One region of the Streptomyces sp. NPDC026522 genome, then DNA from elsewhere that is predicted to be linked to it. Evidence: riboswitches for the same ligand, from Rfam matches in the RefSeq annotation. Region 1 holds a riboswitch; the other holds the start of a gene.
The links. A riboswitch is a leader RNA that binds a small molecule or an ion and turns the genes downstream of it on or off. The one in region 1 is predicted to bind ZMP and ZTP.

Region 1 (3,740 bases):
AGCCGGTACGTACGCTGGATCCGGTCGTCCTCGAAGGCCCAGCCGGGAAGTTCCCGCAGCCGGTCCTCGATCTCCTTCTGGGAAAGCGGCTCGCCCGACATCCACACGCTCCTTCACGACCGGTCGGCCCCACTGACTGACGTGCTGTCAAGGTTCCCACAGCGGGCGCCGCGGGGAAGGTCCCGCGCACCGGTGCGTGCCGTTTCTTCCGGCGAAGCCCACCGCCTAACGTCGGACCATGACTTCGGCGAGTGTGGGTGCGCTGCTGCGCACGTGGCGGGAGCGGCGCGGGATCAGTCAGCTGGAACTGGCGGGGCGCGCCGGTTCCTCGTCCCGGCACATCAGCTTCGTGGAGAACGGCCGGTCCCGGCCGAGCGAGGAGATGGTGCTGCGGCTGGCGGAGCACCTCGACGTACCGGTTCGGGAACGCAACGTCCTGCTGGTGGCGGCCGGTTTCGCGCCGCGGTACGCCTGCACTCCGCTGGACGCGCCGGAGCTGGGCCTGCTGCGCGAAGTGCTGGAGCGGCTGCTGACCGCGTACGAGCCCTATCCGGCGCTGGTGGTGGACGCGACGTACCAGGTGGTCGCCGCGAACCGGGGCATCGCCAAGCTGCTGGAGGGCGTGTCCGAGCAGCTGCTGGCGCCCCCGCTGAACGCGATGCGGCTCGCCTTGCACCCGCAGGGGCTCGCCCCGCGGATCCGCAACCTGCGCGAGTGGCGCGGGCACCTGCTGGCGCAGATGGAACGGCAGATCGCGCTGGCCCGCTCGGAGCCGCTGCGCGCGCTGTACGAGGAGGTGTCGGCGTACCCGGTGGCGGAGGGGTCCGGCGGCGGTGCTCCGGCGCAGGCCGCTGCGTACATCGCGCTTCCGCTGGTGATCGAGCACGAGGGGCACGTCCTGTCCTTCGTGTCGTCCATCGCCACCTTCAACACCCCGATGGACGTGACCGTCGCCGAGCTGGCCATCGAGACCCTGCTGCCGGCCGACCCGGCGACGGCGAAGTACCTGCGCGACCCGAGCCCCTGAACCGCCCGGGCGCGGGGCGGCTGCCGGGTCCCGGCCCGGGCCGCGACGACGGCCCGGGCGGGGATCCACCGCTGTGGCCGGACCGGCCGCGCCGGGGCGGCTCAGAGCTCCGTGAAGTCGAGGCCGGCCTGGGCGGCGGCCGCCTTGACGGTCTGCTCCAGCAGGACGGCGATGGTCATCGGGCCGACGCCGCCCGGTACCGGGGTGATCAGCGAGGCGCGGGCGGCGGCCGACTCGAAGTGGACGTCGCCGACGTTGCCCTCGTTGTACCCGGCGTCCAGCACGACCGCACCCGGCTTGATGTCCTCGCCCCGGATGAACTCGGCCTTGCCGACGGCGGCGACCAGCACATCGGCCTGGCGCACGAGGGAGGGCAGGTCGCGGGTGCGGGAGTGGCAGTAGGTGACGGTGGCGTTGCGCTCCAGCAGCAGCATCCCGGCCGGCTTGCCGAGGATCGCGCTGCGGCCGACCACGACGGCGTGCTTGCCGGTGAGGTCCACGTCGTACTCCTCCAGCAGCCGCATGATGCCGCCGGGCGTGCAGGAGACGAAGCCGGGCAGGCCGAAGCCCATGGCGGCGAAGGAGTGCATGGTGACGCCGTCGACGTCCTTGCCGGGGGCGATGGCCTCGAAGGCGGCGCGTTCGTCGATGTGGTGCGGCACGGGGTGCTGGAGCAGGATGCCGCTGATCTCCGGGTCCTCGGACAGCTCGGTGAGCGTGGCGACGAGTTCCGCGGTGGTGGTCGCGGCGGGCAGCTCGACGTGGCGGGAGGTGATCCCGGCCTTGGCGCAACGGTTCTGCTTCATGCGGACGTACGTGACGGACGCGGGGTCCTCGCCGACCAGCACGGTGGCCAGACAGGGCGCGGTACCGGTGCGCTCGGTGAGCTCGGCGGCCCGGGCCGCGGTCTGCTCGGAGATGCGGCGGGCGAGGGCGGTGCCGTCCATCAGCCGGGCGGTCCGGTCCGGGGTGTGGGTCTGGGCAGTCGTCATGGGGGTCTCCTGAGCGTCGCTGCGGATCGCGGTTCGCCCAGGCGCGCGGCAGTAGGCGTACGGAGTACGCCGGGCCGCTCCCCGGTGGTGATCCACCCGAACGCCAGTCACGGCCCGCCCCCACTCTAGTCGACCTGCCGGGGGCCCGGCGGGCGGCGGGAAAGCGGTGGATCACGCGGGCGCGAGCTGGGAGGATCCGGACATGACGCGCACTTTCGACGATCTCGTCGCGGAGGCGGATTCCGTCTCCGTGGCCGGCTGGGACTTCTCCTGGCTCGACGGCCGGGCCACCGAGCAGCGGCCCTCCTGGGGGTACCAGAGGCTGCTGGGCGAGCGGCTGGCCGGCGTCCGGTCCGCCCTGGACATCCAGACCGGCGGCGGGGAGGTGCTCGCGGGCGCCGGGCCGCTGCCCCGGCTGACGGCGGCCACCGAGTCGTGGCCGCCGAACGTGGCCAAGGCCACGCGGCTGCTGCACCCGCTCGGCGCGGTCGTGGTCGTGGACGCCGACGAGCCGCCGCTGCCGTTCGGCGACGAGGCCTTCGAGCTGGTCAGCAGTCGGCACCCGGTGACCGTCTGGTGGGACGAGATCGCCCGCGTGCTGGCTCCGGGCGGCACGTACTTCTCGCAGCAGGTCGGTCCGGCCAGCGTCTTCGAGCTGGTGGAGTACTTCCTCGGGCCGCAGCCGGAGGACGTGCGGCGGGCCCGGCACCCGGACGCCGCCGTCGCCGGGGCACGGGCCGCCGGCCTGGAAATCGCCGATCTGCGCGCGGAGCGGCTGCGCACGGAGTTCCACGACGTCGGAGCCGTGATCTACTTCTTGAGGAAGGTGATCTGGATGGTGCCGGGCTTCACGGTCGGGCGCTACCGCGACCGGCTGCGCGAGCTGCACGAACGGATCGAGCGTGAAGGCTCGTTCGTCGCACATACCGCCCGTTTTCTCATCGAAGCCCGTAAATCGGGCTGAGCGGAGGGCGGGAGGAGGGCGGACGGATCGGGGCCCGATCGGGTTGCGCGGCCACAGCGTGGCGCAGGTCACTCAATTCAGCGCGTAACGAATCGACTCGGGCGTGCGATGAACCGACAGGTGTCCTCGCGCGGCCCGGAATACAGAGCCCCCTGGGGTCTGTTTCCCGAGTTCGCGCGATGATGTCCCGCCCACCCCTTATTTGTTCGCAACGAGAGGCTCCTTGTGTCGCTCAGCCCGTCCCGTACGTTCCCTCCGGAGATCGCCGAATCGGAGGCCCTCGTCGCGCTCGTCGAGCGCGGCCGCGAGCAGGGTCACATCAACGGTGACGATGTGCGTCAGGCCTTCGAGGCCGGCCGCATCCCGGTGGACCAGTGGAAGCGGGTCCTGCGCAGCCTGAACCAGGTCCTGGACGAGGAGGGTGTCGCACTGCACGTCAGCGCGGCCCCCGCCACGAAGGCCGCCGTCAAGAAGCCCCGCAAGGCGGCGGCCGCGCCTGCCCGCACCGTGACCAAGAAGGCGACCGCCGCGCCGCGCCCGATCGGCGCGCGCAAGGCCTCGGCCGGCGCGGCCCCCGCCGCCGCTGCGGCGATATCCGCTGCGCCGGCCACCGCCGAGGACGAGGTGACGGCCGAGGCCGCCGCCGAGCCCAAGAAGCGCGTGGTCAAGAAGACCGCCGCCAAGAAGGCCACGGCCACGAAGAAGACGGCCGCGGCGAAGAAGACCGGCGCCAAGGACTCCGACGAGGCCGAGACCC
Region 2 (3,740 bases), on a different contig from region 1:
CTCGGCCGCGAGGGCGCGGGGGTCACCCTGCACCCGGTGGGCGGGGAGCCGTTCGCGGCGGAGGAGGGCGAGACGTACGTGTTCCAGGCCCTGGCCCCGCTGCCGGACTTCGACGGCAACCGGGTGGTGCTCGGCGCGTGGGTCGTCGAGGAAGAGGCGGCGGGGCTGGGCATCCGGGAATCGGCGGGGCCGGTCACGGACGAGTACGCCCGCTTCCTGCCCCACGTCATCCTGTAGTCGCGGGTACGGGCCTACGGGCCTCAGACCGCGAGCACCGACCGCAGCTGGTCCAGGCCCCAGTCCAAGTCCTCCTTGCTGATGACCAGCGGCGGGGCGATCCGGATGGTCGAGCCGTGGGTGTCCTTCACCAGCACGCCCAGCTCCATCAGCTTCTCGGAGATGTCCCGGCCCGTACCGCGCGCCGGGTCGATGTCCACGCCCGCCCACAGCCCGCGGCCCCGTACGGCGGTCACCGCGCCGCTGCCCACCAGCAGGTTCAGCTCCCGGTGCAGGTGGTCGCCGAGTTCGGTGGCGCGTTGCTGGTACTCGCCGGTCCGCAGCATCGCGATCACCTCCAGGGCGACCGCGCAGGCGAGCGGGTTCCCGCCGAAGGTGGACCCGTGTTCGCCGGGGCGGAACACCCCGAGCACGTCCCGGTCGGCGACCACGGCGGAGACGGGGACGACGCCGCCGCCCAGCGCCTTGCCGAGGATGTACACGTCCGGCACGACCCCCTCGTGCGCGCACGCGAAGGTCTCGCCGGTACGGCCGAGGCCCGACTGGATCTCGTCCGCCATGAACAGGACGTTCCGCTCGCGCGTCAGTTCCCGTACGCCCTGGAGGTAGCCGGCGGGCGGTACCAGGACGCCCGCCTCGCCCTGGATCGGCTCCAGCAGCACGGCCACGGTGTTCGAGGTCACGGCGTGGGAGAGGGCGGTGAGGTCCCCGTACGGGACGATCTCGAAGCCGGGGGTGTACGGCCCGAAGTGGTCCCGGGCTTCGTGGTCGGTCGAGAAGGACACGATGGTGGTGGTCCGGCCGTGGAAGTTGTCGGCCGCCACCACGATCTTGGCGTGGCCGTCCGGCACGCCCTTGACCTCGTACCCCCACTTGCGGGCGGTCTTGACCGCCGTCTCCACGGCCTCCGCGCCCGTGTTCATCGGCAGCACCATCTCCTTGCCGCACAGAGCGGCGAGTTCGGTGCAGAAGTCCGCGAAGCGGTCGTGGTGGAAGGCGCGGGAGGTGAGCGTGACCCGCTCCAGCTGCGCGCGGGCGGCGTCGATCAGACGGCGGTTGCCGTGGCCGAAGTTCAACGCCGAATAGCCGGCGAGCATGTCGAGGTACCTGCGGCCCTCCACGTCGGTCATCCACGCGCCCTCCGCCGTCGCGACGACGATCGGGAGCGGGTGGTAGTTGTGCGCGCTGTGCGCGTCGGCGGTGCGGATGGCATCAGCAGTCTTCGACACGGGGTCTCCGATCGTCCGTCAGGCAGTCGACGAGGGTGGCGTCACTTTCCATGTTCGCTCGTATACCGGACGGAGAAACCTTTCTTGTGGCGCGCCCGCTAAGGTGGTCGGTACGCACGGCGACTGGCGCACGGAGAACGGACTCTGGGGGAGTCGTGCGCGCAGGACCGCACACAGGGCCGCTCGCCTGGGCCTCGCGGGGACGAGACCAGACATCGACCCCGGAGGACCGCCATGACAGCGCCCCGCCATCCCGCCCTGTACGCGACCGACCCCGAGCTGGCGTCGTTCGTCGCGGCCGAGGAAACCCTCCAGGCGGAGACGCTCCGCCTCATCCCGAGCGAGAACTACGTGTCCGCGGCGGTGCTGGAGGCTTCCGGCACCGTCCTGCAGAACAAGTACAGCGAGGGCTACCCGGGCCGCCGCTACTACGAGGGCCAGCAGAACATCGACCGGGTCGAGGCCCTCGCGATCGAGCGGGCCAAGGGCCTGTTCGGGGTGGACCACGCGAACGTGCAGCCGTACTCCGGCTCCCCGGCGAACCTGGCCGTGTACCTGGCCTTCGCGGAGCCCGGCGACACGGTGATGGGCATGGCCCTGCCGATGGGCGGGCACCTCACGCACGGCTGGGGCGTCTCGGCGACAGGTTCCTGGTTCCGGGGCGTGCAGTACGGGGTCTCCGCGGAGACCGGGCGGATCGACTACGACGCGGTGCGGGAGCTGGCGCTCGCCGAGCGCCCGAAGATCATCTTCTGTGGCGGTACCGCGCTGCCGCGCACGATCGACTTCGAGGCCTTCGCCTCGATCGCCAAGGAGGCGGGCTCGGTCCTGGTCGCGGACGTCGCGCACATCGCGGGCCTGATCGCGGGCGGGGCGCACCCCAGCCCTGCGGGCCACGTGGACGTCATCTCCACGACCACCCACAAGACGCTGCGCGGGCCGCGCGGGGCGATGCTGATGTGCCGGGAGGAGCACGCGAAGGCCATCGACAAGGCCGTCTTCCCGGGTCTCCAGGGCGGCCCGCACAACCAGACGACGGCGGGCATCGCGGTGGCGCTGCACGAGGCGTCGCAGCCGGCGTTCGTCACGTACGCGCACGCGGTCGTGGCCAACGCGAAGGCGCTGGCCGCGGCGCTGCTGGAGCGGGGCTTCGACCTGGTGTCGGGGGGTACGGACAACCACCTGATCCTGCTGGACCTGACGTCGCGGGGGGTGCCGGGGAAGGTGGCGGCGAAGGCGCTGGACCGGGCGGGGATCGTGGTGAACTACAACACGGTGCCGTTCGATCCGCGCAAGCCGTTCGACCCGTCGGGGATCCGGATCGGTACGCCGTCGCTGACGTCGCGGGGGCTGTCGGTGGAGCACATGCCGGTGGTGGCGGAGTGGATCGCGCGAGCGGTGTCCGCGGCGGCCGCGTCGGACGAGCGCGCCCTGTCCGCGATCCGCGGCGAGGTCTCAACCCTGATGTCCGCCTTCCCGGCCCCGGGCCTCCCCCTGTCCTGACGATCGCCCCGCCCCGTCGTTTGATGCGCGGGCCCGCCAATCCAGCCTCGCCGGCGTTGACCTGACACCGGGGCCCGCCATCCAGCCTCCCCGGCGCCTGAGGCGGGGGGTCCGCCATTCCGGCCTCCCCGGCGTTTGAGGCGGGGGGTCCGCCAATCCGGCCTCCCCGGCGCCTGATGCGGGGGGTCCGCCAATCCAGCCTCGCCGGCGTTTGAGGCGCGGGGTCTGGGGCGGAGCCCCAGGAAACCCGGCTCCGCCGGGCACCGGGCTACGCCCGGGCCCACGCCTCAAACGCCGGCGAGGCTGATTTGGCCCGCCGGAGAGCGCGTCGGGGGGTACGGCGGCCCCGGTACGGGGAAAGCGGTCGCTCGGACGGGGTGGGATCCGGTCGGGGTGCTACCGGGCGGTACCGCGGCAGCGGACCGGCGGCGGCGCCGCCCGGCGGAAGGTTCCGGCCAGCGGCGGCGCCGAGCCCGCCCCCGCACCTGAGAGAATGAAGCCATGGCTTCTGATCGTCCTCGCGCGCTCTCCGGCATCCAGCCCACCTCCGGTTCGTTCCACCTCGGGAACTACCTCGGTGCCATCCGCCAGTACGTCGCCCTGCAGGAGACGCACGACGCCTTCTACATGGTCGTCGACCTGCACGCGATCACCATGCCGCAGGATCCGAAGGACCTCCGCGCGAACACCCGGCTTTCCGCCGCCCAGCTGCTCGCCGCCGGCCTGGACCCCGAGCGCTGCACGCTCTTCATCCAGAGCCACGTCCCCGAG

Region 2: linked by a shared signal. The riboswitch ahead of ACZ4M3_RS05560 (serine hydroxymethyltransferase) and the one ahead of ACZ4M3_RS00930 (bifunctional 5,10-methylenetetrahydrofolate dehydrogenase/5,10-methenyltetrahydrofolate cyclohydrolase) in region 1 are both predicted to bind ZMP and ZTP.

What each region holds. Positions count from the first base shown of each region.
Region 1 is NZ_JBVHQF010000001.1:220,807-224,546, reverse strand. Features, by position in the region: gene ACZ4M3_RS00940 (4a-hydroxytetrahydrobiopterin dehydratase) at 1-101, opposite strand, end outside; gene ACZ4M3_RS00935 (helix-turn-helix domain-containing protein) at 239-1,027, shown strand; gene ACZ4M3_RS00930 (bifunctional 5,10-methylenetetrahydrofolate dehydrogenase/5,10-methenyltetrahydrofolate cyclohydrolase) at 1,129-2,019, opposite strand; ZMP/ZTP riboswitch at 2,048-2,140, opposite strand; gene ACZ4M3_RS00925 (methyltransferase domain-containing protein) at 2,222-2,983, shown strand; gene ACZ4M3_RS00920 (RNA polymerase sigma factor) at 3,209-3,740, shown strand, end outside.
Region 2 is NZ_JBVHQF010000002.1:226,513-230,252, forward strand. Features, by position in the region: gene ACZ4M3_RS05550 (glutathionylspermidine synthase family protein) at 1-237, shown strand, start outside; gene rocD (ornithine--oxo-acid transaminase) at 261-1,466, opposite strand; ZMP/ZTP riboswitch at 1,576-1,666, shown strand; gene ACZ4M3_RS05560 (serine hydroxymethyltransferase) at 1,701-2,969, shown strand; gene trpS (tryptophan--tRNA ligase) at 3,471-3,740, shown strand, end outside.